4 regions of the Glutamicibacter sp. genome follow, and region 2 is predicted to be linked to each of the others. Evidence: riboswitches for the same ligand, from Rfam matches in the RefSeq annotation. Region 2 holds a riboswitch; each other region holds the start of a gene.

Region 1 (7,620 bases), on a different contig from region 2:
GCGCGAAGAATGCGTAGATTCCGTAGGCCAATGCCAAGCCTGCCTCGGCGAGGGCCGGGAAGGTGGTGGAAACGATGAAGTTGGCGATCCACTGAGCCGCGGCTGCCACTCCGAGGGCCATGGCGCGGATCGAGTTCGGGAAGATCTCGCCGAGCAATACCCATACGGCCGGGCCCCAGGTGGCGCCGAAGCCGACCACGAACAGGTTGGCCGAGACCAGGGCAATGATGCCCCAGCTGCCCGGAAGCGACACGGCGCCGTCGATGGTGACCGACTGCGCGAACGCTACCGCCATCATGCCCAGCGACAAGGTCATGATGGCCGAGCCGATGGTGAGCAGCAGCTTGCGTCCCAGCACGTCGATCAGCAGTACCGCCACGATCGTTGCCACCACGTTGGTCGCCGAGGTGATCAGCGAAATCGTGAAGGAATCCGATTCGGCAAAGCCCACGGACTTCCACAGCGTCGTGGAGTAGTAGAAGATCACGTTGATGCCGACGAACTGCTGGAAGACCGAGAGCAGGATGCCGACCCACACCAGCGGGTGGAAGCCGAAGCGGCCCAGCAGGTCCTTGAAGACCTGGCGGCGCTCGATGTGCACGGTGGAGCGGATCTCTTCGATCTTCTTTTCGGTATCCGTGCCGGCGTTCATGCCCATATCGCGGGTCAGCACGGTAGCTGCTTCAACGAAGCGGCCGCGCTCGACCAGGTATCGGGGAGATTCCGGAAGCCGCAGCGAGAGCAGGCCGTAGAGCACAGCTGGAACCAACAGCGACAGGTACATCCAGCGCCAGGCCGTCAGGCCGAACAAGCCGACGGCATCTGCCGATCCCATGACGAAGACCAGCAGTGCGCTGACCAGGAAGGCCACGAAGATGCCCAGCACGATGGCCATCTGCTGCATGGTGCCCAACCGTCCGCGATGCGCGGCCGGGGAGACCTCGGCAATGTAGGCAGGAGCGATCACCGAGGCGAAGCCCACGCCGATGCCGCCGACAATGCGCCAGATGATCAGGTCGGTTACGCCGAAGCACAGGCCGCAGCCGATGGCTGATGCTGCCAGGAGGATGGAGGCGAAGAGCATGGTGCGCACGCGTCCCACGCGTTCGGAGACCACACCCGCTATCCATGCTCCCAGTGCTGCGCCGAGCAGGGCGCAGGATACGGTGAATCCGATGGTTACCGCATTGAGCCCGAATTCGTGCTCGACAGCGTCCACGGTGCCGTTAACGATTGATGAGTCATATCCGAATACGAATCCACCCAATGCCGCCCCGAGGGCGATGAAGATGAGTCGCGCGGAGAGTTTTCCGTCTAATGTTGTCGCAGTCACAATGAGCCATGCTATCGGATTCGCGAGCCCCAGAATCCCGATTTCCCGATTTTTTTTGGGAGATCGATCACAAATTGGAAGGAGTCCTTACTTCAAGGTCGGGGGAGGCCCGCTGCCCGCCGCTGCTTCATGCCTGACCAGCTCGTAAATTCTTGGCAAAAAAGCAGGCCGGCATTGCGAGCTTTCGCAATTCCGGCCTGCTGAAGATTTTTTTTGCTAGTTACCCGCAGGCTTCTGGGAGTCGGCCAACTCGGTGCCGCGCATCTTGGCGACGGCACTCATCAGGTGGAAGACCACCAAGGTGGCGATCGAGCCCAGGGCGATGCCGCCGAGCTGGAACTGCCCGAAAGCGATTTCGCTGGTTACCGCGATCGCGATGATCAGGCCGGTGCCCGCGGTCATCAAGTTGATCGGATTGCCGAAGTCGACCTTGGCCTCGATCCACAGGCGTGCGCCGACGATGCCGATCATGCCGTAGAGCACGATGCCCAGGCCGCCGATCACGCCTTCCGGAATGGTGCCGATCAATGCGCCGAACTTCGGCAGGAAGGCCAGGGCCATGGCCACGATCGCAGCGACCCAGTATGCCGCAGTGGAGTAGACGCGCGAGGCCGCCATGACACCGATGTTCTCGGCGTAGGTGGTGGTTGCCGAACCGCCGCCGAAACCGGCGAGCACGCTGGCAGCGCCATCGGCCATCAGCGCACGGCCGTTGAATTTAGACAGGTCGCGATTGGTCATCACGCCCACGGTGCGCACATGGCCGATGTTCTCGGCGATCAGCACGAATACCGCAGGCAGGAACATCAGCGCGGTATCGAGGTGGAAGCTTGGAGCGTGGAACTCGGGCAGGCCGATCCATGCCGCATTGCCCACGGCCTCGAAGCTCACCTGGCCCTGGGCCAGGGCCACCAGGTAGCCGCAGGCCAGGCCGACCAGGATGGATAACCGTCCCAGCAGGCCCTTGAAGGCCACCGTGGCCACCACGGTGAAGATCACCGTGAGGAAGGTGGTCAGCGGGAAGTTCTTCATCGGGGCCAGCGTTGCGCTAGCCAGGTTCAGGCCGATCAGCGCAACGATGGTGCCCATGACCACCGGCGGCATCAGGGCGTGGATCCAGCCGGTGCCGGTCTTCTGCACGATCAGCCCGACAATGAACAGCAAGACGCCGGTCATCACGATGCCGCCCAAGGCGCCCGACATGCTGTGCGACTGGGTGGTGGACAGGACCGGGGCGATCATCGCGAAGGAGGAGCCGAGGTAGCTGGGCACCTTGTTCTTGGTCATCAGCAAGAAGATGACCGTGGCCAAGCCGGTGAACAGCAAGGTGGTGGTGACCGGGAAGCCGGTCAGGGTCGGTACCAGGATGCTGGCACCGAACATCGCCAGGATGTGCTGGGCGCCGATGGACACGGTCTGCGGCCAATGCAGCCGCTCATCCGGGGCAACTACCTCACCTGGGGTGATGGTCTTGCCGTTGCCGTGAATGCTCCAACTCATGATTCCTCTTCCCGGGCCCTGCGGGTTTTAGGCCGTAGAGAAGTCTACTCGGTTCTCGTGCGCCTGCGCGAAGAAAGAGCGTTCATGTTCCGCAGAGCGGATGAAGGCGATCTCCATGCGCGCCCGCAGCTGCGGATCGGCCTGCTCGAACGCCTGGCGGACCATTTCGATGGCCTGCTCGGTGGCGGAATCGAATTCTTCGGACGCATAGGTTTCCAGCCATTGCCGGTACGGGTGCCCGGCATGGTTGGCGGCGGCCAACCGCTTGCCGATGTCCTGGTACAGCCAGTAGCACGGCAGGATCGCGGCAATCAGCTCCCCATAGCTCTCCTGGCTCGCAGCCAGGTGGTTGGTGTAGTTCAGCGTGGTGGCGCTGGGCGTATCCGGGAATTCGTCCAAGTAGCTGCCGTGCAGCTGCAACTCCCCATCGAGGATGCCGTTGGCGCCACGCGACCAGAAGCGCTGGGCCCCGAGATCCGGCGCCATCGAGCTGGCCAGCGAAAGCACCTTGGCATAGCGCAGCAGATACAGCGCATCCTGGGCGATGTAGTAGTGGAAGTCTTCCCTGTCCAAGGTGCCCTCGGATAGCGCGGTGATGAAATCCAGCTGGTCGATTTCCTCGCGGATCGGCTGGATCTTCTGCCACCAGTCGCCCATGGGATCTGCTGTGCCGAAGAAGTCGATGAAGTGGTTGACCGGGCCGTGCCCGCTGCCCACCTGCAACTGATCGGCCGCTGCAATGGCCTTGGCGAGATAGGACTTGGACTGCTCCAATGCGGCGATCCAGTCTCCCGTGGCAGCGAAGCGCGTAGCCAGGGTGCTGGAAAGGGTGCAGCCGGTGCCGTGGGTGTTCCTGGTGGCATGGCGCGGGCCGTGCAGCTCCAGCTGCACCCCGCCGGCCGAAACCAGGGCATCTGGGCAGTCCACCCCGGACAGGTGACCGCCCTTGGCCAGCACCAGTGCGTCGTGCCTGGCAGCCAGCCGCTGGGCCTGGCGCAGGACTTCGTCCCACGAGCAGGCCACTGGCTCGCGCAGCAAGCTGGCCAGCTCCAGCAGGTTCGGGGTAATCACCGTGGCGCGATCCAGCAGCGAATCAAGGGCCGATTCGTCCTCGAGCAGGCGATCCCCGCTGGTCGCCACCATGACCGGGTCCAGCACTACCGGGGCGTCAACGGTTTCCAGCCAGCTGGTGACCGCGCGGATCACCTCGGCGTTGGCCAGCATCCCGATCTTGATCGCATCGATGCGAATATCTGTACTAATGGCTTCGAGCTGGGCGAGGACGAAATCACCGCTGATCGCCTGGACCCCGGAAACCCCATGGGTGTTCTGCGCGGTCAAGGCGGTGATCACGCACATTCCGTAGCCGCCGTTGGCGGCAATGGCTTTCAGATCTGCCTGGATTCCGGCGCCGCCGGAAGGATCGGAGCCTGCGATGGAAAGGACATTCATTTCGAGGCCTCCCAGGCTGCGACCAGCTGCGCGCTGGCAAGTTGCGGATCTTCGGCGTTGCAGATGGCGCGGACCACGGCCATGCCCGCGCCGCCACCGGCGCGGATCGCGGTGGCATCGGCTTGGGTGATTGCGCCGATCGCTACGCAGGGCAGCTTGGCCAGGGTGGTGGCTCGGGCAAAGCCATCAAGACCCAGGGGAGCAGGATGGTCTTTCTTCGTCGGAGTGGCGCGGATGGCGCCTACACCGAGGTAGTCGATAACCGAGGCGTCCTTGTTCGCCTGGGCCAGCTGCTCATCAGTGGAAGCGCTCAAGCCGATGATGCCTTCGCCGATGATCTTGCGGGCCAGCTGTACCGGCACATCTTTTTGCCCGATGTGGATACCGTTCACGGCCGCGCCAGCAGCACGCGCCGCGAGGTAGACATCAATACGGTCATTGATCAGCAATTGGGCTTTGCCCTCGGTGAGCTTGGCAGCCGCGCAGGCCAGTTCGAAGAACTCGCGGGCGCTTTCATCCTTGGCGCGAAGCTGGATCCACTGGATTCCTCCGGCGACGGCGCCCTCGATAACTTCCAGGGTGCTGCGTGGGGTGCAGCTAGCGGTGTTGGCTACTAGGTAAGCGCCGTAATTATGCATGGTTCAGTTCCTCGTGCTTCAAAGTCTTCAGTTCATCGGGATCGGCCGTGGACAGCGCATCAAGGAAAGCGACTGCGAAGCTGCCCGGACCGGTGCTGCTTGCCAGGGCCTTTTCCGCGGCCAGGCCGTAGAAACCGTGGGCTGCGATGGTGGCCTCGAACGGGTCATCGTGGACCGCAATCATTCCGGCGCAGAACGCGCCCAGGGCGCAACCGCCACCTGTCATCCGGGTCAAGCCAATTCCGTTGGTATGCACCAGGACGGTGCGCGTGGCATCAATGATGGCGTCAGCCTGGCCGGAAATGGCCACCACGCAGTCATGCTCTTGCGCCAGTTCGCGTCCAGCCGCCAAGGCGGCAGAGACATCATCCAGGGCATCGACACCGCGCGAAGCCGACTGCCGGCCTGCCAAGGCCAGGATTTCCGAGGCGTTGCCGCGAATCAGGGCCGGGCCCTGGTGGACAATGCGCCGGGCAAAATCCGTGCGTACCGGAAGCGCTCCCACCGCCACTGGATCCAGGACCCAGGGGGTGCCTGCCGCGCTCGCCGACTGCACCGCTTCTTCCATGGCAGCCAGCTGTTCAGTGCTCGGAGTTCCCAAATTCACCAATACGGCGGAAGCTGCCTGGGCGAATGGACCGGCCTCGCCGGGCAGATCCGTCATGGCCGGGGAAGCGCCGGATGCCAGCAGGACATTGGCGGTGAAATTGGATACGACGGTGTTGGTCAGGCAAAAAACCAAAGGTGATTGTTGCCGGTATTCTTGGGCAACTGCATGCAAAGCCATGCGACATCCCTCCGCTAGCGTGAACTAGATCAGGTTCTACGGGTCTCATCTCAGTCGGTTGCTCCGACACCCCGTGTCACTGCCATAGAGCGTACGCACAACCGGTTCCAAGGACAAGTTACCTACGCTCGCGCCGCGCCACCAAGGCCTTGAGCGTGGCCGCATCTACCTTCTGCGCGGCCGCCAATGCCCATAGATGATCTACGGCGGCCAGGAGGTCTGCACCGGTATCCACCGGCTGCGGCCGCTCGTTGACCACTGTGCCGGCCCGGCGCCGGGAAGTAATCAGCCCTTCGGCTTCCAGCTCCTTGTAGGCGCGCGCCACCGTCCCGGCAGCAACGCCGAGGTCCGTGGCCAGGGCACGCACGGTTGGCAGCTTGGTCCCCGCGGGCAGCTCGCCCAAGGAGATCAGCGAAGCAATCTGCGAGCGGATCTGTTCGTAGGGCGGGGTGGCGGCCTCCAAATCCACCCGGATCTGCGTGCTCATGCCGTGACCGGCGCCTGAGATGAATGTGCCGTTGAACTGCGGGGGCGTTCCAGGAAGATGACCGCTGGGACGGCGAAGACCAGCAATGCGGCAAGATCCAGCCGCATCGGGAATTCGTATCCGACAACTAGCATTGCGAGGATGGCGCTGGCGACCGCACGCAACGAGCGGAGTTCCAGGACTCGGCGATACCAGATTTCTTCGGCTGCGGAGACGGACCACGGAATGGTTGCGCGACGCGAGCACCAGACGAAACCCGCGTGGGCTAATGCCAACAGGGCAATGAGCCCGACGACAATGCTCCTTCGCGGCGCGACGAATCCCCACAGATAGTCCAATGGGGGATTGATCAGGAAGTAGGCGCAGGCAGCGGCCAACGTTCCGGCGCAAATATAGGCCCATATTGGAAGCGGAGCCGAATACTTGGGAAGTGCTGCGGCTTTGCGTGATATTAAGTTCACGTAGTTCAGGTAGAGGGCGTTCAACGCCAAGTAGAGCAGTGCGGCAACGGTCAAGACCACCAGTATCCAGGTTTCGCGCTCGCCGGTAGGCCATGCGTTCTGGTCGGGAACGGGCAAGAGGAACCACGCCGCGTACAGGGCCACCATCGTGGCGATGGCAGTGACATATTGGAGTGAGAGCAATTGCTCGCGCAACCTGCTGAAAGCCGTGGCAGTTGTACGGCGCTCGTTCTCAAAATTCCCCGGTGGCCGCCAGAACAGCATCAAGGCAGAAATTCCGAGCATCGCGTAATTTGCACTCCAGTCCAGAGTGTTGCCGATGGCGCTCATTTGGTCGTGGTACTCGATCCCCGCACCCGACCCGTCCAGATAGCGGCTGGATTCGTGATGGAACCAGCGAGCCTTGTAATGCACTGCTTCGCCGGCTTGAGTCGCCAGCAGCACACTTACTGTGCGGTAGAGCCGGTTTAGCCAGGTAGTGCGGAGCAGCCGGTTATCGTGTTCGGAAATGCCCGGCAGGGGTTTGCGGCGGAGGATGATCATGGTGGCGATACCGGTGGCCAGCACGAGGAAAGCAAAACTTGCATAGAGGTAAGGCAGGACTTCCCCGGCTGCACGCAACCCATCCTGTGCCGGGTTGCTGTACGAAAAATCGGGTGACTCGTAGTCAACCGCCGGTTGAGCGGCAATCGGAGCGACATCGTGAACCGTATAGACAGTGAAGCAGGCGACGGCCAATACCGCCAGCATGGCTGCAAGCAGCTTTTTGGGAAGGGGGCTGGTGAGCGACCGCGGAGCAAGTGTTGCCGTGCGCTGCGGCTTCAATCTGCGGGGCCATGTGTATTGGCTGGCGATATAGATGAAAGCAACCCAAAGTGCTGGGGTGGATGCGACCATGATTCTTTTCGCGGTGTCCAACGAACTCTGCTCGTCAAAAGGCAGGGTTGCGGCATCGCTGAACC
Region 2 (7,620 bases):
TCTTCGCCCTGCAAGGCGCCCCGGACCTGGCGCTGACCCAGTTGCTGGTGGAAACCATCGTGCTGGTTTCCTTCGTCCTCGCCCTGCGCGCCCTGCCCAAGCGCCTGTGGGTGGGGCTGACCCGGATCAAGTGGGGCCGGGCCATCCTGGCGATCGCCCTGGCCGTGATGGTCGTCTACATTGCCATCGCGATGATGGCCGCCCGCAACGAGGCCCGCATTTCGCTGGCTTGGCCGGAGCTGGCCTACTACGAGGGATTCGGCAAGAACATCGTCAACGTGGCCCTGGTGGACCTGCGCGTGTGGGATACCTTCGGGGAGATTACCGTGCTGGCGGCTGCCGCCACCGGCGTGGCTTCGCTGATCTTCGCCGGACGCAGCTTCGGCAACCGGGTGCGGGCCCACCAGGTGGCACCGGGCAGCATCGACGCGGGTTCCGAAGCCATTGGCACCAAGGACTCCAAGGAAACCGAGCTGCGCATTGCCCGCCGCTTCGCCTCCAGCTCCAACCAGGACTGGTTGATGGCAGGCAGCACCCTGGTCGCCGAGCGCCGCTCGATCATCTTTGAAGTGGTCACCCGCCTGATTTTCCACACCGTGCTGATCATGTCGGTGTACACGCTGCTGACCGGGCACAATACCCCGGGCGGCGGCTTCGCTGGCGGGCTGATCGCCGGCTTGGCGCTGACCATCCGCTACCTGGCCGGCGGCCGCGTGGAACTTTCCGAGTCGATGCGCATCGCTCCGGGCATGCTGATCGGCGGCGGCATCGCACTGGCCGGATTGGCGGGCATCGTGCCGCTGCTGCTGGGTGATGGCATCTTCACCACCTATGCCCTGGAATTCTGGTTCTTCGGCGAGCACAAGTTCGTTTCCTCAACGATTTTCGACATTGGAGTGTATCTGGTGGTCCTTGGCCTCGTGCAGGACGTGCTGCGTTCTTTGGGCAGTGAAATTGATTCGCTTTCCGAGGGCCGCAGCCCGGTGGAGCGCCACGACGAGATCCAGGCCTCCCGGACTGGAGTTGGCCGATGAGCGTGAATATCACCTTCCTCGTAGTCACCGGCGTGCTGCTGGCGGCCGGCTTCTACCTGGTGCTCGAACGCACCCTGACCCGCGTGCTGCTGGGCATCATGCTGCTGGGCAACGGCATCAACCTGTTGATCCTCACCAGCGGCGGGCGCAAGGGCATGGCGCCGCTGTTCAAGCCGGATGCGGCGCCCGACGCGTATTCGGATCCGCTGCCGCAGGCGCTGATCCTCACCGCGATCGTGATCACCTTCGCGGTGACCGCCTTCCTGCTGGCGATGATCTACCGTTCCTGGACGTTGACCAGCGCCGATGAGCTCACCGATGACACCGAAGATATCAAGGTGTCCAAGAAGACCGCCTACGACGAGGAAGAGGACTCGCCGGTGGCCGAGGACACGACCGAATTCGTCGATGAAGAAGGACGCCCAGTGCGCGAGGGGGAAGAGTGAATTTCCTGGATCTAGCCCCTTTGGCCGTGGTGCTGCCGATCTTCGGCGCCGGGGCAGCCTTCCTGGCCCGCCGCCAGGTGCGCCTGCAGCGCCTGATCACCATCGGCATCCTGTGCCTGACCCTGGTGCTCGAAGCGGGCATGCTCGCCGCCGTATGGGGCGGCGAGAGCTATGCCATCCACATCGGCGGCTGGGAGTCGCCCTTCGGCATCGCCCTGATGGTCGACGGGTTCAGCTCCTTCATGCTGCTGATCTCCACCGTCGTCTCGCTGGCCGTGCTGCTCTTCGCCACCAGCCAGGGCCTGGCCGACGGGGATGAGCCCGGACCGGTGTCGATATTCCACCCGGCGTACCTGATCCTGCTCGCCGGAGTGTCCAATGCCTTCCTGGCCGCTGACCTCTTCAACCTGTACGTCGGATTCGAAATCCTGCTCACCGCCAGCTACGTGCTGCTGACCCTGGGCGGAACCGCCGAGCGCATCCGCGCCGGTACCACCTATGTGGTGGTTTCCGTGGTTTCCTCGGTGATCTTCCTGATGGCCATCGCGATGATCTATGCGGCCACCGGCACGGTGAACATGGCCGACCTCGCGGTGAAGCTGCCCGAACTGGGCCAGGGCCCGCAGCTGATCCTGCATGTGCTGCTGCTGATCGCTTTCGGCATCAAGGCCGCGGTCTTCCCGCTGTCCCTGTGGCTGCCGGACTCCTACCCGACCGCACCGGCCCCGGTCACCGCGGTGTTCGCCGGGTTGCTGACCAAGGTGGGCGTCTACGCGATCGTCCGCACCGAAACCCTGCTCTTCCCGGGCGGCTCGGTCAACGCCGGGCTGCTGGTGGTGGCCGCGCTGACCATGGTCATCGGTATCCTCGGTGCGCTGGCCCAGACGGACTTCAAGCGCATGCTTTCCTTCACGCTGACCAGCCACATCGGATACCTGATCTTCGGCGTGGCCGTGGGCGGGCCGCTGGCCATCGCCGCGACCATCTACTACGTGGGCCACCACATCATCGTGCAGACCTCGCTGTTCATGGTGGCGGGACTGATCGAACGCCGTGCCGGCAGCTCGAATGTCACCCGGCTCGGCTCGCTGGCCAAGCTCTCCCCGGCCTTGGCCCTGCTCTTCTTCATCCCGGCCATCAATCTGGGCGGCATCCCGCCGTTCTCCGGGTTCCTGGGCAAGTTCGGGCTGCTGCATGCGGCCGCGCAGGACGCCGACCCGCTGATCTGGGTCGTGATCGGCGCCGGATTGCTGACCAGCTTGCTGACCTTGATGGCGATCATCCGCGTGTGGGCCCGTGTGTTCTGGCGCCGTGCCGCCGATGCCGAGGTGCCCAACCAGGCCCTGGTTGCCGAAGCGACGCAGGTCGCCGATGAGACGTTGGCCGGCGGAGCGCAGAACCCTCGCCTGGGGTTGAAGCTGGCCAAGCAGCTGGAATCCGAATCCTTGCCGTGGGGCATGCGCTACGCCACCGGTTCGCTGGTGCTTGCGGGCATCGCCCTGACCGTCTTTGCCGGGCCGATCTTCGAATTCTGTGAGCGGGTGGCTGCGGAGCTGATTGCCCGCGAACCGTATATCAGCTCGATCTTGCCATTCTGATTGGAGGGATGATGCCGAACAAGAACTTTGAACCGCGTGACCAGCGCATTGATGATGCGCTGGATACCTCCGGTGTGCGCCACCGCGCGACACTCAAGCAGGAATGGCCGCTGCTTCTGCTGCTGCTGTTCGTCTGGGGTGCCCTCTGGCAGGACTTCTCCCTGGGGAACATGATTTTCGGCGTGATCATCGCACTGGTGATCGTGAACCTGTTCCCGCTGCCGCCGGTGGTCCTTTCGGGCCGGATCAATCCCTGGTACTGCCTGAAGCTGTTCATCTGGTTCCTGGGGCAGGTCTTCGTGGCCAGCGTCAACGTGGCCTGGCTGGCCATGGTCCGCGGGAAGCACACCCGCAGTGCGATCATTGCGGTCCCGCTGCGCACCGGCTCTGATCTGATCGTAATGACCGTGGGCCACGTGCTCACGCTGATCCCGGGTTCCTTCGTGATCGATGTGGACCGCAGCTCGTCGACCCTGTACCTGCACTACATCGACATTCAGTCGCCAGGGGATGTGGAGAAGGCGCGTGCCGCCATTCGCGACATCGAACGCCGGCTGATCATGGCTATTGGCAGCCGCGATGAGTACGAAGCGATCAAGAGCGAATGCGGACCGAACTTTGATGCGAGGAAGGGGTAAACATGCTGGATATCGTCATATGGATCTGCGGCATCATGCTCGGGCTCGGTGCCGTCGCCTGCCTGGTCCGTGTTGCCAAGGGGCCGTCAATCCTTGACCGGGTGCTGGCCTTGGACGTGATGCTGCTGATCATCTCCGCCGCCCTGTGCCTGGAGATGGTGCTGCACAAGCACACCGACTACTTGCTGTTTGTGGTCGCCGCCTGCATGCTCGGCTTCATCGGCTCGGTGACCGTCTCGCGCTTCGTCTCGGATCAGAGGAATGCCTAATGGAACTCTTCCTCGACGTCCTCGTTGCGATCCTGCTGATCCTTGGCTGCCTGATGTCATTGATCGCAGGCATCGGCTTGCTGACCTTCCCGGACATGCTCACCCGCATGCATGCAGCGACCAAACCGCAGGTGCTCGGCTTCCTGCTGATCTTCGCGGGGCTGGCCATTTACCTGCGCAGCTGGGCTGTGATCCCGGTCCTCGCGCTGGCCTGGGGCATGCAGCTATTGACCGCGCCGGTCTCGGCCCACATGATTGGCCGTTCCGGCTACCGGACCAAGCACGCTGCCAAGGAAACCCTGTTCTCCGATGAGCTGAGCCTCGTGGTCAACAAGGTGAATGGCACACCGCCGACCGGAACCACCCCGGTCTCCAAGGCCGAATCGCAAGACGAACAAGATTGAGAAAAAGCGGGAGCCGCCCAGATGGGCGGCTCCCGCTTTTGGCTTTACGCCGAAGCTTACTTGGTGAACTTGGCAACAACCTTGTTGGCGCTGCGGTCGGCCACGGTCTGCAGGATGGCTGCCACCAGGGCCGAGACGACTGCGAAGCCCAATGCACGGCGGAAGGAAGCTTCAGCTGCTTCCTCAGTGCCCTTACGTGGTGCTTTGCTGCCGGTTGCCTTCAACCAAAGGAAATCAACCAGCTTGCCGCCGAGCATGCCCGCGCCAACGGTGATGCCGGTAGTGACAAGTTTCTGCACTTTATCCATTTTTTCCTCGCGATCAAGCTCTTGACATATCGTTCCTCTGCCCAGCATACCTGCGGTATGGTGGGGGAGCAGTAATTATTCCGACAGGGGAGCGTCAGACTTTTAAAAAGTCGCAAGACGCTGAGAGTGCGATAGATCGCAGACCCTCGAACCTGCCCCGGCTAGTACCGGCGAAGGAAGTCGAGCATCTCGGATGCGGATAGGCGCGGCAGTATGCCCTCATTCCGTCCATCTCCCCTCCTTTCCACAGGAGGACCAACAATGAACGAAACAGTTTCGAAGCAGCGTACCGGCTGGCGTGTAGTTGATATCGTCGTCGCCTCGGTGATCGCCGTCGCATCCGGGGTCATTTTCTGGGCTTGGAGTGCCGGCTATGGGCTGTTCTCGCTCGCCTTTGCAGCTTTCCCGCCAGCCACCGCGCTGCTCACCGGCATGTGGCTATTTCCCGCGGTGCTCGGCGCACTGATCATCCGCAAGCCAGGCGCTGCAATCTACTGCGAGCTACTGGCCGCCGTAGTTGAAGCGCTGCTCGGCTCGCACTACGGCTTGACCGTACTGATCTCCGGCCTGGTCCAGGGACTGGGCGCAGAACTGGTCTTCGCAGCATTCCGCTACCGCAAGTGGAACCTGGGCGTGGCGCTGCTGGCAGGCTTGTTCGCCGGTTTGTTCGCCGGCATTTCCGAGGCATACATCCTGGCCTACTACGTTGAGTACACCGCCGGAATGAAGATCTTCCACGTGATCGCCACCGGCGTTTCCGGCGTAGTCGTAGCAGGGCTGCTGTCCTGGCTGGCCACGCGCGGACTGGCGAAGACCGGTGCTTTGAGTGCCCTGGCGAGCCGGCGTGCGCACCTGGAAAGCGCAAAATGAGTTCCTTTGCCAGCTCTGGTGCAGCCTCACTGACCCAGCGCGGTGCCGCAATCACCGCAACAGGTTTCGGCTGGCAGCACTCCGACCGGCAGAACCCTGCCATCTCGGGACTGGATCTTCAGATCCACGCCGGTGAAAAGGTGCTGCTGGTCGGTCCATCGGGCGCCGGCAAGTCAACCCTGCTGCATGCGATGGCCGGGTTGCTGGAAGTGGATGAGGCCGAGCAGGTCGCCGGCCGGCTCCTCATAGATGGCAGCGATGCCTTTATCCGGAGCCATCCGGTGGGCTTGATGCAGCAAGATCCGGAAACCCAGGTCGTGCAAAGCAGGGTCGCCGATGATGTGGCCTTTGGCGCGGAGAACCTCGGGATGGATCCCGAGCTGATTCGCCAGCGGATCCCCGAAGCGCTGGACGCGGTGGGACTGGGCGCGCTGTCTTTCGAGCACCGCACGCAGCAACTCTCCGGCGGGCAGAAACAGCGGTTGGCTTTGGCTGGCATTCTGGCCATGGAACCGAGCCTCATGCTGCTCGATGAACCGACGGCCAATGTGGACCCGCAAAGCATTGAGCTCTTGCGCGACGCGGTGCTGAACGCCGCCCGGATTTCTGGTGCCACGCTGGTAGTCGTGGAACATCGGATTGAAGCCTGGGCGCAGCATGTGGACCGGGTCATCGTGCTGCAACCAGGTGGGGGAGTCGCGCACGATCTGGATCCGCAGCGGCTGTACACCGACGAATCGGTGCGCGAGGAGCTGGCTGCTGCCGGGCTGTGGGTTCCGGGATATTTTCCGCAGGTGGCTCCGGCAACGAATAGTGCCGGCGACACGCTCTTGGAAGCGCGGCAGCTGGTATCCGCCCGCACCGCCACGGCACCGCGCACCCAAGCGGTGGACGTGAACGTGCAAGCGGGCACCGCGACGGTGATTCGCGGCGAGAATGGCGCTGGAAAGTCGACTCTGGCCCTGACCCTGGGCGGATTGCTCGCCCCGGCCAACGGCGAGTTGGCGGCCACCGCGCAACTGGCCGACGGTCTGGGCAAATCCCCGTTTGCCTGGAAAGCCGGTGCACTGATCGGGCGGATCGGTTCGGTCTTCCAGGAACCCGAACACCAATTCGTGACCCAGAGCGTTCGGGAAGAGCTGGCTTTCGCTCCCAGCCGCGCGCAGGCCAGCAGCGCCGATGTGCCGAAGTATGAACCTGCCCAGGTCCAAGCGCGCGTAGATGAGTTGCTGGAACGCCTGGGCCTGACGCATTTGGCTGAAGCGAACCCGTTCACCCTCTCCGGGGGAGAGAAGCGCCGCTTGTCCGTGGCCACCGTTTTGGCCGCATCCCCAGAGGTATTGATCCTCGACGAACCGACCTTCGGGCAGGATGCGAACACGTGGAGGGAACTGACTGGGCTGCTGGTCGAGGAATTGCAGCAGGGCACCGCGATCATTGCTGTCACCCACGACGATCACTTTGCCTCGGTGCTGAAGGCAAGGGACTTGGTGCTCACTGCCGGCAACCCGGAAGCCGATATCCCGCGCCAGGGGCCGGTGCTTGATGCGCCGGTAGGGCATAGCTGGTTGGCGAAGATCAATCCGCTGGCCAAGCTGGGTGCGGTGGCCGCGGCAACACTGCCGTTGATTACCACCTTGGACTGGGTTTCGGCGCTGGTGATTATCGTGGGGACCGTGGTGTTCTTCCCGCTGGCAGGGCTGAGCCCCGTGAAATTCCTCAAGCGTGCGTGGCCACTGCTGATCGCCGGAATCCTTGCAGCGTGGGGCATTGCCCTGGTGGGCCAGGACAGCGGCATGGTGTACGCCCAATTCGGCGCCTTCAGCATCACTGAGGGATCGGTGGCCGGTGGCATTGCCACCGGACTGCGCGCTTTCGCGCTGGCCATCCCGTGCATCTTGCTGCTGGCCACCACGAATCCAAGCGATTTGGGCGGGGCGCTGTCGCAGCAGCTGAAGGTACCCCACCGGTTCGTGCTCGGAGCTTTGGCCGGCATGCGGTTGCTCGGGTTGATGGTGGAAGAATTCACCACGCTCACCCTGGCCCGGCGCGC
Region 3 (7,620 bases), on a different contig from region 2:
GCGCGCCGGCCGGCATGATTGCCGCAACGCCGGCTTCCTGCAGGCGTTTGGCAAGTGCCGGATCATCATTGGTGTAGGCGAAGACCTGGAACCCGTCGGCCACCAATTGCTCGGTAGCTGCGTGCAGTTCCAGCGGGTCAGGGAGCAACGTGTGCTCATCGGCAATGACTTCGAGCTTGACCCAATTGGTTTCCAGCGCTTCACGGGCCAGGTGCGCGGTGAGGATCGCATCGCGGGCGGTGAAGCATCCGGCGGTGTTGGGCAGTGCAATCACATTGTTGCGCTGCAGCAGTTCATACACGTTGCCCGCACCGGCCGCCGAGAAGTGGCGGATGGCCACCGTGGTCAGTTCCGTTCCGGAGGCCTGCAGGGCACTTTCCAGGGTAGTCAGCGAACTCGCTCCCCCGGTGCCGAGGATCAAGCGCGAGGATAGGGTGCGTCCGGCGATCCGGAATGGGTCGCTGTGGATGTCCAGGTCGGTGATGTTGCGCGTTTCCATGCCTAGCCTCCCTGGGCTGCGGTAACGAGTTCAATGCTGTGCCCTTCGGCCAGCAGGTAGCTATTCCAGGCGCTGCGTGGAATGACAGCGCCATCGACGGCGGCGGCAACTCCGAGCTTGCTGCCGTCACCGGCCATCGAGTTGGCGTCCAGTGCTTTGCCGATCTGCGTGCTGATGAATTCGCGAAGGGTGGTCCCCTCGTCCAGGTTCAGTTGCCGGGAATTGAAATTGATGCCAATGCTTTTCATGGTTGTTGCTCCGTTCGGTGAGTTGTCTAGTTTGCTTTCGCAAAGCGGTGGGGATCCACAGCTTGGTGCAAGGGGTGGGTTTGGTTGCCGTGGACGAGATCCGCGGTGAGCATTGCGCCCAGCGGGGCCAGCAGGACGCCGTGCCGGGAGTACCCGGTGCAGAGCAGCAGGCCCGGATCAAGGCGCCCAAGCAGCGGCCGGTCATCTGGCGTGGCGGGACGTGCCCGGGCAGTTGCCTCGTTCAGCGTGCAGTCGCTGATGCCGGGGACTAGCTTTCGCGCATTGTCCAGCAGCAGGTGCATGGCGCCAATGTTCACTGCCGGTTGCCGGTCTTCTCGAACGCTGGCTCCAAGGACGAGGCTGCCGTCTTTTCTCGGCACGAGATACACCGGCTCCCGGTGCACGATGCCGCGGATGGTGCGGGTGATGAGCGGCGGGCCTGCTGGCCCCTGGATCCGGAGGATGTCCCCGTAGACCGGGCGCAGTGGAAGTTCTTTCAGGCCACCAAGTGTGCCAAGACCGGTGGCCACGATGGTTTGCTCTGCTTCGAGGATTCGGCCCGATGCGGTGCGCACTGCGGTGATCCGGTTCCCGTCGGTCACCAGGGCCTGCGCCCGTTCCTCGATGAGGTGCGGACGCAGATGCTCCAAGAGGATCTTGACGATGGAGCGAGGGTCGACTTGGTGGTCATCTTGGCACAGGACCGCGCCGGAAATATTGGCGGCCAAAGCTGGTTCAAGTTTGCGGGCCTGGCTGGGCAGGAGCTTTTGCGCTGATAGGCCCAGGGATATTTGCAGTTCGGTCAGCTCATGCAGGGCTTCGCGGTCAGCAGGCTCTGCGGCGACAACGAGGGTGGAGTTTTGCAGGTAGTCCGGGCGTTGCCCGGTGACCGATTCGATGTGCTCGATGAATTGCGGATAGGCGGCATTCGAGGCGGCCAGCAGCTGGTGCAGCGGGCCATTGCCCCAGACCGTTTCGGCTGCCGGGGCCAGCATTCCTGCCGCTGCGTAGCTTGCACCTTGACCGGGTGCTGGATCGATGAGAGTGACGGTGTGTGCGCGTGATTCCAGCTCGAACGCGACGGCCAGGCCAATAATCCCGGCGCCAACAATGTTGACATGCACAAGGGCACGCTTCCTTCCTACGGCGGCATGACCCGCATCAGGTGTAGCGGTCGGCTCGGTGCCCTCTCAGCCTGGTCGATTCAGGCTCCCGCGGATTACTGCGATTATAAGCATGATGCAGCTCATAAAGGCGAACTTTATTGAATGCAGATCCGTCATCTTCTGTGATGTACTTGCTGACATGGCATCCCATGATTTCCCTATCGCGCTTCCCCAGGGTTCTGCGCTGTCCAACGCCATCATCTCGTTGGAGCAAGAACTCCTGGAATCCAGCCAACGCCATAGCCAGGCGCAATTGGAACGACGCTTGCATCCTCGGTTCGCCGAGGTGGGAGCCAGCGGGCGAACCTATGATCGCGAGGCCATCATTGCCCAGCTTGCCCAGGAGCCGGCACGGGATGCGGGCTCGTTGACGGTCGAAAGCCCGGTGGCTATCCAGCTTGCAGATCAGCTGGTGCTGCTGCGCTGGAGGTTGCTTTCTGGTTCCCCCAGCGAGCGCAGTTCGCTGTGGATCCATGAGCAGGGCCGCTGGCAGCTGCTCTTCCACCAGGGCACGGCCGCCGCGCGGCCACTTTCCCCTGCAGGACCGAAGGAAGCCGAGCCTGCCGACGCTGAATTCTCGGTGCGATGGCTGCGCCTTTCGGATGCCGACGCCGTCTTTGAGGCGTTTTCCTCGAACCCCGACATGAAGCGCCAGGGCGACGCCGATTCCCCGCAAAAGGCCGAATCGTACGTGCGCGCACTGCTGGAGGCCGGGGACCGCCAGCAGGCGTTGGCCATCGCATATCGAGATCGGCTGGTTGGCTTGGTGTGCGGTACGGTAGATCCGGAAAATCAGAACGCGTGGGTCTGGTATTGGATGAACCAGAATTACCGGGGCAGGTCGCTGGCCACTAGAGCGGTGGCAACCTTGGCGGATTACCTGTTCGACGAGCTGGGCCTTTACCGCTTGGAGCTGGGCCTGCGGGCAAATAATCCCGGGTCGAAGCATGTAGCAGAAAGCAACGGCTTCCTGCACGAAGGTGTCGAGCGGGGCAAGTTCCTGGTTGCTGGAGAACGTATTGATGTGCACACCTACGCACGGTTGCGTACCGATCGCGGCTCTGCCGTCACGCCCTTGCCATGGGGCACGCAACGGTAGCCTGGCGGGCATCAAAAAAGTCGCGGAATCCGAGCTTGGATTCCGCGACTTTTTATCTGTCCCTCAAGTTTTGTGATTAGTGGTTAGATGCCTGGGTTCGATGCCGGTGGCGTCGAGTCCGGGCCATTGGTGGTCTGATTGGCCTCCACCTTGCTCAGCGTGCGAGCCGCAGCATCACGACCGCCGAGGCCAAAGGCCAGAGCCGCTGCCAAAGCTGCGCCAATGACGATTGCACCGAAGGCCATGTTGATGATCGAATCGGCGATACCCATGTACTTCAGGCCCATTGCTACGAACAGCGCAATTGCCGTGTAGCGGATGATCTTTGAAGCGGTGGTGTCACCCAAGAAGCGGCCAATAACGTTGGCGATAACGAAACCTGCGGCGATTATTGCTGCGCCGAAGAGGATCTTGCCGCCCAGGGCCAGGATTTCATTGAGGATGTTGGTAATCGCTGGGAAGTTCAGCATCTGGGCTGCCATCACGCCGAAGAACAGCACGATAGCAATCTTGACGATGCCAGCGATGATTCCCGAAGCGCTCTTGCCCTCGGGAACTACGCCCCACTGGGCAACAACAGTGTCGGTACCCACGCCATGGAGGGTGGATTCAAGTAGCTGGCCGACGAACTTAGCAATCAGAATACCCACTGCCAAGAGCGCCAAGGCCATGATGACCTGTGGGATTGCGGTGAAGACCAGCTGCAGCATCTGCTGAGCAGGTACCGAAATTGCCGCGATGCCCAAGACCTGCAGAGCCGAAATTGCGACGACCAGCAGGATCAAGGCGAAAACGATGTTGGCAATGATGTCAACGATCTTCGCTTGGGATTCGCGAGACTGAACTTCATCCACTGGTTCGTTGCCTGGGGTGACCTTGCGGACCAGCCCGCTGAAATCGACAGTTCCCAAACCGGTCTTCAGCAGCTGGCGAACGATATTCGCGATTACGTAGCCAATGAAGAAGATGAAGCCCGCACCGATGAGGTTGGGAATGAAGGCCATGACGCCGCCGAGCAGGCCCTGCACCGGCGATAGCACTTCAGATAGCGCGAAGACTTGCAGGATTGCCACGAGGCCGAAGAGCCAGACAATCAACCCCGCGACCTTGCCCAGGGATTGGCCTATTTGTTCTCCGTCATTGCCCTGCTTTTGCAGGAACTTCACCCTGTTCACCAACTTGGCGGCAGCCCAACGAACTATGCGCGCAACAAGCCACGTAATGATGAGGATGATTAGCGCGATGCCAACCTTTTGTAGCATCGACGCCCAGTCGATATTGCCTAAAACGTTCTCAGACTGCATTGCTGCTCCTTCAACGTAGGGACAATCCGACCCTACGATGAAGGTTCTCCGCTGACTAGGGCAAAGACCCATACTCCCAGCTTGAATCAATGGACTTACACAGTTCGAATTGCGAAAACCTGACTAGATCTTGATCAATTCAACGAATTCCGAACAATCGGATACTGCTGACAACTAATCCACGCAATGTTGGAAAGTTCGCAACTGCGCTCGAACCCGTGAATTGCCTTGGAAACTATTGCGGATTCAGCCATTGACCTTTATCAATCTGGGATTTGATGGAAGTCCTGTTGCTTAGTTGATGATTTCGCTCTGTACCGAAGCGCCTAGTTCAACGGTGCGGGAAACCGTGCAGTATTTGTCATGGGACAGCTTGACGATGCGCTCCACCATGCCGGCTGCCTTGCGGCCTTCGTCGGTATCGGGGAACTTCAAATCGAAGCCAAGATGAATGTCCTCCATCCGGCTCGCCGAGTCCTCAGAGACCTTGTAGCCGCCCGCCTTGACTTCAAACTTCTCGGGCTCGCTTCTCCGGGTAGTCGCCACATCAACATCAATGGCCGAACACCCGGCAATGGCAGCAAGCAGCAACTCCACCGGGGTCAGCAGCCCTTCGCCCTGGCCGAATTCAAGGCTGGCACCCGATTCGAGGCTGGTGGCCTTGTACTTGCGTGCTTCGACGCGTTCGATGCTGACTTCACGGATTTCACGGCTATTTTCACTCATGAATCTATCGTGCCACGATCCAGGTTGAAGATTACATGTGGCGCAACACGACTCGTTGCGGCAACGCTTCAGGTCCCCCGGGAACGGGCTCGAACCCGCAGTCGGCAAAGAACGCAATGGCAGGCTGGCGCTGGCAATCCAGATGAATGCTGATGCCAGGAGTACTGGCGATGATCGCATCCAGCAGGATGCGCCCTACGCCCTTCTGGCGATCGCTGTGCCGCACCCAGAGCAGCTCGATGCGTGTAGCGCTCCATGCGGCAAAGCCCACAATGCGCTGACCTTGCTGGGCAATCCTGACGGTCACCGCCTGGCTATAGACTACTTCCAAGGCGACGGCCACGGCATCAATATCCGCAGCCGAGAGGAAGTCGCCCCGGCGCTCCACCGAACTGCGCCAGATGTCCAACAGGTCAGGCACTTCATCCACGCTCACCAGCTCGCGCAGCACGAGAACTTCTTCCACGCCATGTTCCTTCATGCTCAAGCAAATCCGTACTTGCTGATTGGAAATGTAGCTGGATGCCAGCGTTTCCTCAAGTTTTCATCGATCATTGCGGCACACCCGCTTGCGCCTTTTCTCCGGCTCAAGCTGGCGCATTCATGCGGCCCGTGCGTTGGGCCCAGCCCCGCAATTCGACGGCGACTTGCTCGGGCTGTTCAAGGTGCACGTTATGCCCCGCAGAATCAAGCACGCAGATTCTCAGCGAAGGGTATCGGTGGGCCAGCCGCTCGGGATCCAGGTACCCGGTGATGTGGTCTTGTTTCCCGCACAGGATTGTTACCGGAATATCCAGCTGGCTTTCACGCTCCACGGGCAGTGGATCCAGGAAGTAGCGCTTGGAAAGCTTGGCCATGGATCGCAAATTCGCGCATTCCAGCCCGGGCAGCACCCACTGCGCGAAGCTCTGCCATGACTGCGGCGATTGCACCACGGCGATATCGGAGAATTGCTGCGCTTGGCGGGGATCAAGCTGGGCCAGCAGCCCGGGATTCTCGACTGCTACCTGCGGTTGCGGCACAGTGCGCTGCGCGGCATCGGGAAAGACCACTGGGGCCAGGAGGAATAGCCCCTGGGTTTGGCCGGGAAACCTGTCGGCCATCTCCTGGCAGAGCAAGGCGCCAAGGGAGTTGCCCAGCAGCGCGAATCGCCTCTCTCCCGCGGTTTGCCTGATCAGCTCCTCCAACCATGTTGCAAGTTCTGGCAGTCCCCCGCGGTTCCCAAGCGGCGGGCAGGTCCCGAACCCAGGCAGGTCGATGTAGTGCAAGTCGAAGATCTGCGCGTTCTCCAGCTCTGCTTCCAGCGGCTTGAGAATGCGGTGGTCTACTCCGTTGCCATGCACCATGAACAACGGGATCCTGCTCCTTGGGGTTACCTGCATTTCACCGTGCTTTTCTCCTGTGCCTCGCGTTGGCTTGCAGCGTAGCTGATCATCCCTTGGCCAGCTACATAGGTGAGCATAATCCAGAATCCCATTCCAGAGATGCCGATATCCGTAAATGAGCGCAGGGCGATCAAGGAATCGGAGAGGAAGAATATTGCGCCGCCGAAGCCCGCGATCGGTCCCAGTCCGGTACTGAGGATGGCCATCGCTATCAGCGCCAGGCCATAGATGATCACCGGGGCGAGCAGCGCTCCTGCACCGGGTGAGCAGAGGACCAGCAAGACGGCAAAAGCGGCAAGGTAAGGAAGCGGCATCCACCAATGGCGCAGTATCGAGGATTTCCAATATCGTGCCAGGGCGGCGATGTAGAAGAACTGCGCGATCAGGAATGCGCTAACCATGGCCAGGAATGCAGGGTCGCCGTCCATGAACCGGGGCAAGGTGTCGCCAGCCCAGGAGAAGAAGAGGGCTATCAGCACGAGCCGGATCAGTTTGCCACGCGGCGAGGTGGTGAGGGCGAGAACTGTTCCTGCCAGCAGCGGCATCAGCAGGATCTGCGTGGCGTCCGCCAGCAGCCCCGAGGGCCAGTACAGTTGTGCCAGCAAATGGGTGGCAGTTGCGAGCAGGAGCGCCAGCACCACGATCCCGGGGCGCGACCACCTCGGGAGAACTGCCAGGGTGTGCTCATTGCCTCGGTGTGGTTGCACTTTCTTCCTTTGGTAGTGCCGATGACCGCGCTTGGTGGTCCCGGAGCCTTGCTGGTTCAATCACCGGTGGGATGGCGACGCTGGCAGGACGCAGAATTCATTTCCAGAGCGGTCCTGGAATACCCGCCATGGCAGCGTGCCCCATGGCCTGTCCAGTTCTTTGCCGCCCAAGGCGCGTATGGTTCCAAGCGCGTCCTCCATGCTCTCCACCTGCTCAAGACGCAGATCCAGGTGGATCGCATTCTTCGCCGTAGCCTTGGGTGAACCTTCGCTGACAAGGACCAGTCGAGGGCCCGCCCCTGATGGATGGGCCAGAGCCATTGGGGATCGCGCTACGATTTCCCAGCCAAGCAGCTGCTTCCAGAATTCTGCATCGTCAGCCGGGTCAGCGCAGGCCAGTTGCAGGGCTTCGAGCACCAAGCCGCTTGCTTCCTCGTCGCGGGCACTGAGCAGAAATTCGTTTCCAGCGGCATCGAGCCTGGATTC
Region 4 (7,620 bases), on a different contig from region 2:
ACGTCGTTTCTTTGGGGACGGCCAAGGCCTATCCCCTAACGAATGAGGTAATTCTTCGTGTCTTCTGACATGCCCGTAAACACCGATGACAACCAGACCCCGGAAGAGCCAACCGTGCTCTTCTCCGAACTTGGCCTGGATGCCCGCGTGCTTGCATCGCTTGCTGACCTTGGCTACGAAAAGCCATCGCCAATTCAGGCAGCGACCATTCCACTGCTTCTCGAAGGCCGCGACGTTGTCGGCCTGGCCCAGACCGGTACCGGCAAGACCGCTGCTTTCGCGCTTCCTGCCCTGTCCCGCATGGCAGAGCTGGCTGACACCAATGGTCCAGCCAAGACCCCGCAGATCCTGGTTCTGGCTCCAACCCGCGAGCTGGCCCTTCAGGTCGCCGAGGCCTTCACCTCCTACGCCAAGTACCTGCCGAACTTCACCGTTCTGCCAGTGTACGGCGGCTCGCCATACGGTCCTCAGCTCAACGGCCTGCGCCGTGGCGCCCAGGTAGTCGTTGGTACCCCAGGTCGCGTTATCGACCACATCAACAAGGGTTCTTTGGACCTTTCGAACCTGCAGTACGTCGTCCTGGATGAGGCCGACGAAATGCTGCGCATGGGCTTCGCCGAAGAGGTCGACAAGATCTTGGAAGCCACCCCAGAGGACAAGCAGGTTGCCCTGTTCTCGGCAACCATGCCACGCACCATCCGCCGCATCGCTTCGGAATACCTGCGCAACCCGCAGGAAGTTGCCGTGAAGTCCAAGCAGTCCACCGGCACCAACATCACCCAGCGCTACCTGCAGGTCATGGGCGCCCACAAGCTGGACGCCATGACCCGCATCCTGGAATCCGAGTCCTTCGAAGGCGTAATCACCTTCGTCCGCACCAAGATGGCTACCGAGGACCTGGCCGACAAGCTCAAGGCCCGTGGCTTCACCGCCGCAGCCATCAACGGCGACATCCCGCAGCAGCAGCGCGAACGCACCGTTGAGAACCTGCGCTCGGGCAAGATCGACATCCTGGTTGCTACCGACGTGGCAGCTCGTGGTTTGGACGTTGAGCGCATTTCGCACGTTATCAACTTCGACATCCCGCATGACACCGAGTCCTACGTGCACCGCATTGGCCGTACCGGCCGTGCCGGCCGCTCGGGCGACGCGATCTTGTTCATGACCCCGCGCGAGAAGTACTTGCTGCGTGCCATCGAGAAGGCTACCCGCCAGCCGGTGACCCAGATGCAGCTGCCTTCGCTGGATTCGGTCAACGACCGTCGTATCCAGAAGTTCACTGATCGCATCGATAAGACCATCAGCGGCCAGGACTTGACCACCTTCCGCGAAATCGTGGAGAAGTTCGCTTCCGAGCACGAAGATCTGGACCAGCTGGAAATCGCAGCTGCACTGGCTCTGATGGCCCAGGGCGGCCGCCCGCTGCTGATGACCGAACCAGTCATGTCCCCTTCGAAGAAGGCGCGCATGGATCGCCCAGAGCGCGGCGAGCGTGGCGACCGCGGTGACCGTGGCGATCGCGGTCCACGTGCCCGCAAGACCGCTGCCGAGGGCAACGCCATGTACCGTCTGGCCGTTGGCCGCCGCAACCGCGTGCAGCCAGGCTCGATCGTTGGCGCACTGGCCAACGAGGGTGGCTTCGATTCTTCGGAAATCGGCGGCATCGAGATCCGTTCGGACCACACCCTGGTCGAGTTGCCAGCAGAGCTGAGCAAGGACCAGTGGCGTGCACTGTCCAAGACCCGCATCGGCGGCGAGGCCATCGAGCTTGAGCTCGACAATGGCCGCAGCCCACGTCGCGACGACGAAGGCGACCGCGGTGGCTTCCGTGGCGGCCGTGGTGGCGGCTTCGGCGGCGGACGCAGTGGCGGACGTGGCGGTTTCGGTGGCGGACGCGGTGGCGGACGTGGCGGTTTCGGTGGCGGCGGACGCGGCGGCAAGGATCGCTTCAGCGATTCGGGCCGTAGCGGTGGACGTCGCGACTACTAAGCCTGTCGCACGCAGCTGAACAGCATTGAATAACGCCCTTGGGGCAAGCCGAAAGCTTGCCCCAAGGGCGTTTTTCGTACGCCACAGGCTATTTACGGAGCAGGGGTTCCCACAGGGATCCCGTCCCCGAGATAGACCGTGCCGCCGCTTTCCATGAATTGCTTGCTTTTCTGCGCCATCCCGGCCAAAGCGGCCTGCGCCTCGGCCGAGCCGTACTCGTCGCGGATGTCCTGCGAGATGCGCATGGAGCAGAACTTCGGCCCGCACATGGAGCAGAAGTGGGCGGTCTTGGCCGGTTCAGCCGGCAGCGTCTCGTCATGGAATTCCTGCGCGGTGACCGGGTCGAGGGACAACGCGAACTGGTCATTCCAGCGGAACTCGAAGCGCGCCTTGCTCAGCGCATCATCCCGTGCCGTGGCCCCCGGGTGGCCCTTGGCCAGGTCGGCGGCGTGTGCAGCGATCTTGTAGGTGATCACCCCGGTCTTCACATCATCCCGGTTGGGCAGCCCCAGATGCTCCTTGGGCGTGACGTAGCAGAGCATTGCGGTCCCGTACCTTGCGATCTCCGTGGCACCGATGGCGCTGGTGATGTGGTCGTAGCCCGGGGCGATGTCGGTAACCAGCGGGCCCAGGGTATAGAACGGGGCCCCGTCGCACAGCTCCTGCTGGCGTTCGACGTTCTCGCGCACCAGATGGAACGGGATATGCCCCGGGCCTTCTACCATCACCTGCACATCGTACTTCCAGGCGCGCTTGGTCAGCTCGGCCAGGGTGTCCAGTTCGGCGAACTGGGCGGCGTCGTTCGCGTCCGCGATGGAGCCCGGGCGCAGCCCGTCGCCCAGCGAGAAGGCCACGTCGTACTGCGCGAAGATTTCGCAGAGCTGATCGAAGTGGGTGTAGAGGAAATTCTCCTGGTGGTGCGCCAGGCACCAGCCAGCCATGATGGATCCGCCGCGCGAGACCATGCCGGTGACCCGGTTGGCAGTCAGCGGGATGTAGCGCAGCAACACGCCGGCGTGGATGGTCATGTAGTCCACGCCCTGCTCGCACTGTTCTATGACGGTGTCGCGGAAGATCTCCCAGGTCAGTTCGTTGGCTTCGCCATTGACCTTCTCCAGCGCCTGGTAGATCGGCACGGTGCCGATGGGCACCGGGGAGTTGCGGATGATCCACTCGCGGGTGGTGTGGATGTCATCTCCGGTGGACAGGTCCATTACCGTGTCCGCGCCCCATTTGGCCGCCCACTGGAGCTTGGAGACTTCTTCTGCGATTGAGCTGGTCACCGCCGAGTTGCCGATATTCGCGTTGATCTTGACCAGGAACGCCTTGCCGATGATCATCGGCTCGGATTCCGGGTGGTTGATGTTCGCCGGGATGATGGCTCGTCCGGCCGCGAGCTCGCTGCGCACCAGCTCGACATCGCATTCCTCGCGCAGGGCCACATAGCGCATTTCCGGGGTGATGATCCCGGCGCGCGCGTAGTGCATTTGCGTCACTCGGGCTCCGCCAACGGCCCGCAGCGGTGGGGCTGAGCGTCCAGCCCATTCCGCGCTGGCCGTGCCGCGGCGGACCGCTGAGCGCCCGTCGTCGTGCAGGTTGCGCTCGCGACCTGCATAGGTTTCCACGTCCCCGCGTTCCAGGATCCACCGCTCGCGGAAGGGCTGCAGGCCTTGGGTGGGTTCGCTTCCCGGTCCGCTGGTGCGATATACCGCCAGCGGCTCGTTGGGCTTTCCATTGGGGGAGTCTGCCAATTCGATCTGCGTGACGGGAACAGAAATTCCCGCAGATTCGCGGTAGGCAAGGGTGTGGGCAGGGTGCTGTTCAAATTGTTCCACTGGGGAAACTCACTTCCTTCGCCGGCATTACCCGGACAGGTTCAACGGTCGCGGACGGCGATAGCCCGATCTCAGCCCTTGCCAGGGCACCCGTGTGGTCGCGAATAACTTAGCACGCTTGGGAGGAAGAAACGCAAATCCGGTGGTCAGAGCCTTGACATCAAGGGAAGGGCGAGGTGCTGGTTCCTGCGGGCCTGGATTCTTTGCGTTGGCCGGAGAACGCTTGCCAGGGGCACCAGGAATCCAGGGTGCACGGCATGGCCGATAGCCGCACGATGAGTTCGCGGCATCTGGGGAGTAACGAAAAGAGAGGCAATCTGGAACCAGATTGCCTCTCTTATTTCGAGCCCCCTGCCGGAATCGATCCGGCGACCTCGTTCTTACCAAGAACGCGCTCTACCACTGAGCTAAGGGGGCAACAGGTAAATACTTTACACAGGTTTTTGAGGTTTGCAAAATCCGTCGGGGATTTGTTGCTGAGGTCACAATATTCCTACTCAAGTCGGGAATGGGCGACAAGGAACCGATGCGATCATGCCGGTTGCCGGGATCCCGGTTCGCGGCCTGGATTCCAGTTGCCGCGCATCGGAGCAGTGCCTGCGCCCATGGTGGACCGGGTGCATTCAAGCACTGTCTTTGCCCGGGGATCGGGAGTGGGGAATCGGGCTGAGGTCAGGGAGTGCCGAGTCGGGATATCCGCCGGTTGGCCATCGGTGGAAGTTCGCGAGATTTTATCCCGCACCCCTGGGGGAATCCGCGATTGACCGCAAGGAATGATCTAGTGAGCATCGTCACCTGGACACTTTTTGTCCCATCCTTCGTCCCTGATGACCAGATGTCAGTTCGCAAATAGTTGCTGACTAGGTGTTTTATTGAATTTTCCGAGTGTTTACCGGGCCGATCTGCCGATTTTTCTTTGCAGGGAAACCCGTGTAGAGTATTTACTCGTTGCCCCCTTAGCTCAGTGGTAGAGCGCGTTCTTGGTAAGAACGAGGTCGCCGGATCGATTCCGGCAGGGGGCTCTGAGTGAGAAGCTTTCTTGGCTTCTACTGGATTGCTTCTCACTTGTGGCGGCGTAGCTCAGCTGGTTAGAGCGCACGACTCATAATCGTGAGGTCCCGGGATCGAGTCCCGGCGCCGCTACCAAAACAAAGATCCTCAGCTTCGGCTGAGGATCTTTTTTGGTTTCCAGGCCCTGAAGCAACATGTTGCTTCGGCGCCGGAACGGCTAGCTGCCCGTGTCCTTCTCCTGGCTCCCGGCCTTGGCTTGCTGAGCCAGCGAGAGCAGCCCCTGGATCGCCTTCGTATCGAAATCAGCTTCCTGGCTTGGCGCCTGATTGGCATCGTGGCCGTGGACTTCGGTATGCAGGCGCTGCATTTGCATATCGAGTTTCGTTGCCACTGCTGCGGCATCGGCGAGCTCTTGCACTAGATGCTCCGGAACTTCGCCTTCGTACTTGTAGAAGATCTTATGCTCCAGGCTTGCCCAGAAATCCTGGGCAATGGTGCGGATCTGCAGCTCCACCACGACGTCGACCGGGCCGTCGGACAAGAAGACCGGGATCTGCACGATCGCATGGACACTTTTATACCCGTTGGGCTTCGGGTTCTTGATGTAGTCCTTGATCTGGATGACCTTCAGGTCATTCTGCGAGGTCAAGGTGTTCAGAACCTTGTAGATGTCCTTGACGAAACTGCAGGTAATGCGCACGCCGGCAATGTCGCTAATGTTTTCGCGAATGGCAGGAAGCGACGGGGAGATGTTCCGGCGGGAGACCTTGCGCATGATGCTCTCCGGAGTTTTCACCCGGGAAGTGATGTGCTCAATTGGATTGTAATTGTGCAGGTACAGGAACTCTTCACGCAAGATCGAGACCTTGGTCAACACCTCGTCCACCGCAAATTGGTATTCCATCATGAAACGCTGGAAATCATGGCGGAAAGCCTGCGTCATTCGCTGCAGTTCGGCCGGCGAAGGGGCGCTCTCGGCAGCTGCTATTGCCACTGCGCGAGTCTCGTCATCAAATGGGACAGAAATCCTGGATCACCTCAGCAGATTGTGGCCCGACCCGCGGTACGGTGCCGGTGCAGTTTCAGCCTAAGGGCTTCTCCTAAGAATTAGGCCAGAACCAGTCGGGAATTTGTCCAGCAAACTTTCGGAATTCAGGCGTCGGCCAACCTGCAGTGCAGGAGCTTGCCATGCCCGGTGAACTATCGTTGAAGGGGTAACTTCGAGGAAGGCATCGATGGAATTCGCCAGCGACCACCGGCAGCTCTGCCACGGCATCAGCTTCTCAGAGCACGAACCCGCCCCCATGCTCAGGCTCCGGCAAGCCGAAAAATGGAGCACCGAATACTTGGAACTCAATCGTTCGCTGAGCCTGCAGATCGGCGAACTGAAGTTCTGCCTGGGCTACATCACGATGAACAGCGATGGCTCGCGCAACAACCTGCCTTGCCCGAAGAACAAAGCGCTGCGTACCGGCACCCAGTGCGAACGCTGCCGCCGGCTGGATCATTCGAAGTTCATGCATCATTTCCACAAGACCGGCGAAGCGCCGGAGGGCATGCGCAAGTACCTGGAGCAGCCGCACTTCTTGTATGTCGCAAGCTTCGCCCACGGGGCGACCAAGGTCGGTACCACCTCGACCCAGAGCAAATGGACTCGCTTGGCGCAGCAGGGCGCGGTCATCGCCCGCTATGTTGCCCGCGCCGCTGATGGCGCCGCTATTCGAGTGCTCGAAGACCTGGTGACTGAACACGTGGGTCTGAGCCAACAAGTCCGGCAGAAGTCCAAGATCAAGGGACTGGCCAGCTGGGAACTGGACTACGCCCAACTGGACCAGATCAACTCCGAAGCGGCAAGTAGGGCCCAGGCCTTCATTGGCGCCCAGCGGGGTCTGGAGACCTATGGCCTGCAGCTGCGCGACGAGCTGTGGGCGCAACCGGCCTTCGCCCGCCCGGTCATTGACGCCTGGGATGCCCATGTGCTGCATGCCTGGAATACGGCACTGCCCGGCAACACCGTGAATCTGCGCATCCGCGGCGTGCTGGGGCAAAGCATCCTAGCCGACAGTGGCGAAGGCACCACCGTGCGCTTGCTGGATGCTGCCGAGTTGAAGACCCGTGAGGTCACTGTCGTGGAGAACCGAGGAGATTTCAAGGAAGAACAATCCGCTCTGTTCTGAAAGCGGCACGGAGCTGTCGGGGGAGTCACGGGGAAATGCCCCGGCCGCAATGAGCAGACACAGCCGGAGCTGAACTAGACTTGGATCATGACCAACACTCCTTGGGAATCGGCCTCGCCACGCTATAAGAAGCTCGTCTTCGCTGCCATGGGCATCATGGGCGCAGGCATCATCTTGGCCATCATCGGCGCCAACATTCCATCACTGCCAACGGTTTACACCGCTATCGGCATCATGGTCATCGGCATGCTCTGCCATATCGCCAGCCTGGTTGTCCGTGCCAAGGATGCGCGCCAGTGGCGCATTGCCAATGGCCTGGCGGCTCCACGCGCCAAAAAGCGCCCGGCCGACGGGCAGAACTAGGCTTCCGAAAGAATTCCACAGTGTGACCGGTCAGTTGCGCCCGGGTTCCGTATCCTGCGGCAGCTGCGCCTGGTCACTTCCAACAACGTTCAGGAGAATCCATGGGCATCAACCCTGACCTGGTAGGGCGTATCTACCCTGCCGGCGAGTCCTACCAGGTAGGCCGCGAAAAGATCCGCGAATTCGCCAAGGCCACCAAGGCCGCCAGCCAGGCGCACTACGATGTGCAGGCCGCTCGCGAGCTG

The links. A riboswitch is a leader RNA that binds a small molecule or an ion and turns the genes downstream of it on or off. The one in region 2 is predicted to bind thiamine pyrophosphate.
Region 1: linked by a shared signal. The riboswitch ahead of thiM (hydroxyethylthiazole kinase) and the one ahead of ACRDT3_RS09930 (ECF transporter S component) in region 2 are both predicted to bind thiamine pyrophosphate.
Region 3: linked by a shared signal. The riboswitch ahead of thiO (glycine oxidase ThiO) and the one ahead of ACRDT3_RS09930 (ECF transporter S component) in region 2 are both predicted to bind thiamine pyrophosphate.
Region 4: linked by a shared signal. The riboswitch ahead of thiC (phosphomethylpyrimidine synthase ThiC) and the one ahead of ACRDT3_RS09930 (ECF transporter S component) in region 2 are both predicted to bind thiamine pyrophosphate.

Annotation. Positions count from the first base shown of each region.
Region 1 is NZ_JBOGEG010000008.1:32,850-40,469, reverse strand. It holds gene ACRDT3_RS07440 (sugar porter family MFS transporter) at 1-1,333, opposite strand, end outside; gene ACRDT3_RS07435 (uracil-xanthine permease family protein) at 1,550-2,833, opposite strand; gene thiD (bifunctional hydroxymethylpyrimidine kinase/phosphomethylpyrimidine kinase) at 2,861-4,285, opposite strand; gene thiE (thiamine phosphate synthase) at 4,282-4,923, opposite strand; gene thiM (hydroxyethylthiazole kinase) at 4,916-5,710, opposite strand; TPP riboswitch at 5,700-5,794, opposite strand; gene ACRDT3_RS07415 (GntR family transcriptional regulator) at 5,829-6,197, opposite strand; gene ACRDT3_RS07410 (hypothetical protein) at 6,194-7,620, opposite strand, start outside.
Region 2 is NZ_JBOGEG010000013.1:75,633-83,252, reverse strand. It holds gene ACRDT3_RS09965 (Na+/H+ antiporter subunit A) at 1-1,034, shown strand, start outside; gene ACRDT3_RS09960 (Na(+)/H(+) antiporter subunit C) at 1,031-1,480, shown strand; gene ACRDT3_RS09955 (Na+/H+ antiporter subunit D) at 1,477-3,078, shown strand; gene ACRDT3_RS09950 (Na+/H+ antiporter subunit E) at 3,087-3,716, shown strand; gene ACRDT3_RS09945 (monovalent cation/H+ antiporter complex subunit F) at 3,719-3,985, shown strand; gene mnhG (monovalent cation/H(+) antiporter subunit G) at 3,985-4,389, shown strand; gene ACRDT3_RS09935 (DUF4235 domain-containing protein) at 4,446-4,697, opposite strand; TPP riboswitch at 4,773-4,893, shown strand; gene ACRDT3_RS09930 (ECF transporter S component) at 4,959-5,567, shown strand; gene ACRDT3_RS09925 (ATP-binding cassette domain-containing protein) at 5,564-7,620, shown strand, end outside.
Region 3 is NZ_JBOGEG010000039.1:2,695-10,314, reverse strand. It holds gene ACRDT3_RS16525 (thiazole synthase) at 1-499, opposite strand, end outside; gene thiS (sulfur carrier protein ThiS) at 502-747, opposite strand; gene thiO (glycine oxidase ThiO) at 774-1,871, opposite strand; TPP riboswitch at 1,869-1,973, opposite strand; gene ACRDT3_RS16510 (GNAT family N-acetyltransferase) at 2,053-3,012, shown strand; gene ACRDT3_RS16505 (mechanosensitive ion channel) at 3,096-4,316, opposite strand; gene ACRDT3_RS16500 (OsmC family protein) at 4,611-5,042, opposite strand; gene ACRDT3_RS16495 (GNAT family N-acetyltransferase) at 5,074-5,508, opposite strand; gene ACRDT3_RS16490 (alpha/beta fold hydrolase) at 5,630-6,424, opposite strand; gene ACRDT3_RS16485 (lysoplasmalogenase) at 6,415-7,134, opposite strand; gene ACRDT3_RS16480 (VOC family protein) at 7,195-7,620, opposite strand, start outside.
Region 4 is NZ_JBOGEG010000029.1:22,254-29,873, forward strand. It holds gene ACRDT3_RS14790 (DEAD/DEAH box helicase) at 70-1,989, shown strand; gene thiC (phosphomethylpyrimidine synthase ThiC) at 2,082-3,824, opposite strand; TPP riboswitch at 3,821-3,928, opposite strand; tRNA gene ACRDT3_RS14800 (tRNA-Thr) at 4,170-4,241, opposite strand; tRNA gene ACRDT3_RS14805 (tRNA-Thr) at 4,775-4,846, shown strand; tRNA gene ACRDT3_RS14810 (tRNA-Met) at 4,894-4,970, shown strand; gene ACRDT3_RS14815 (GTP pyrophosphokinase) at 5,053-5,829, opposite strand; gene ACRDT3_RS14820 (DUF2797 domain-containing protein) at 6,071-7,012, shown strand; gene ACRDT3_RS14825 (hypothetical protein) at 7,100-7,375, shown strand; gene ACRDT3_RS14830 (FAS1-like dehydratase domain-containing protein) at 7,477-7,620, shown strand, end outside.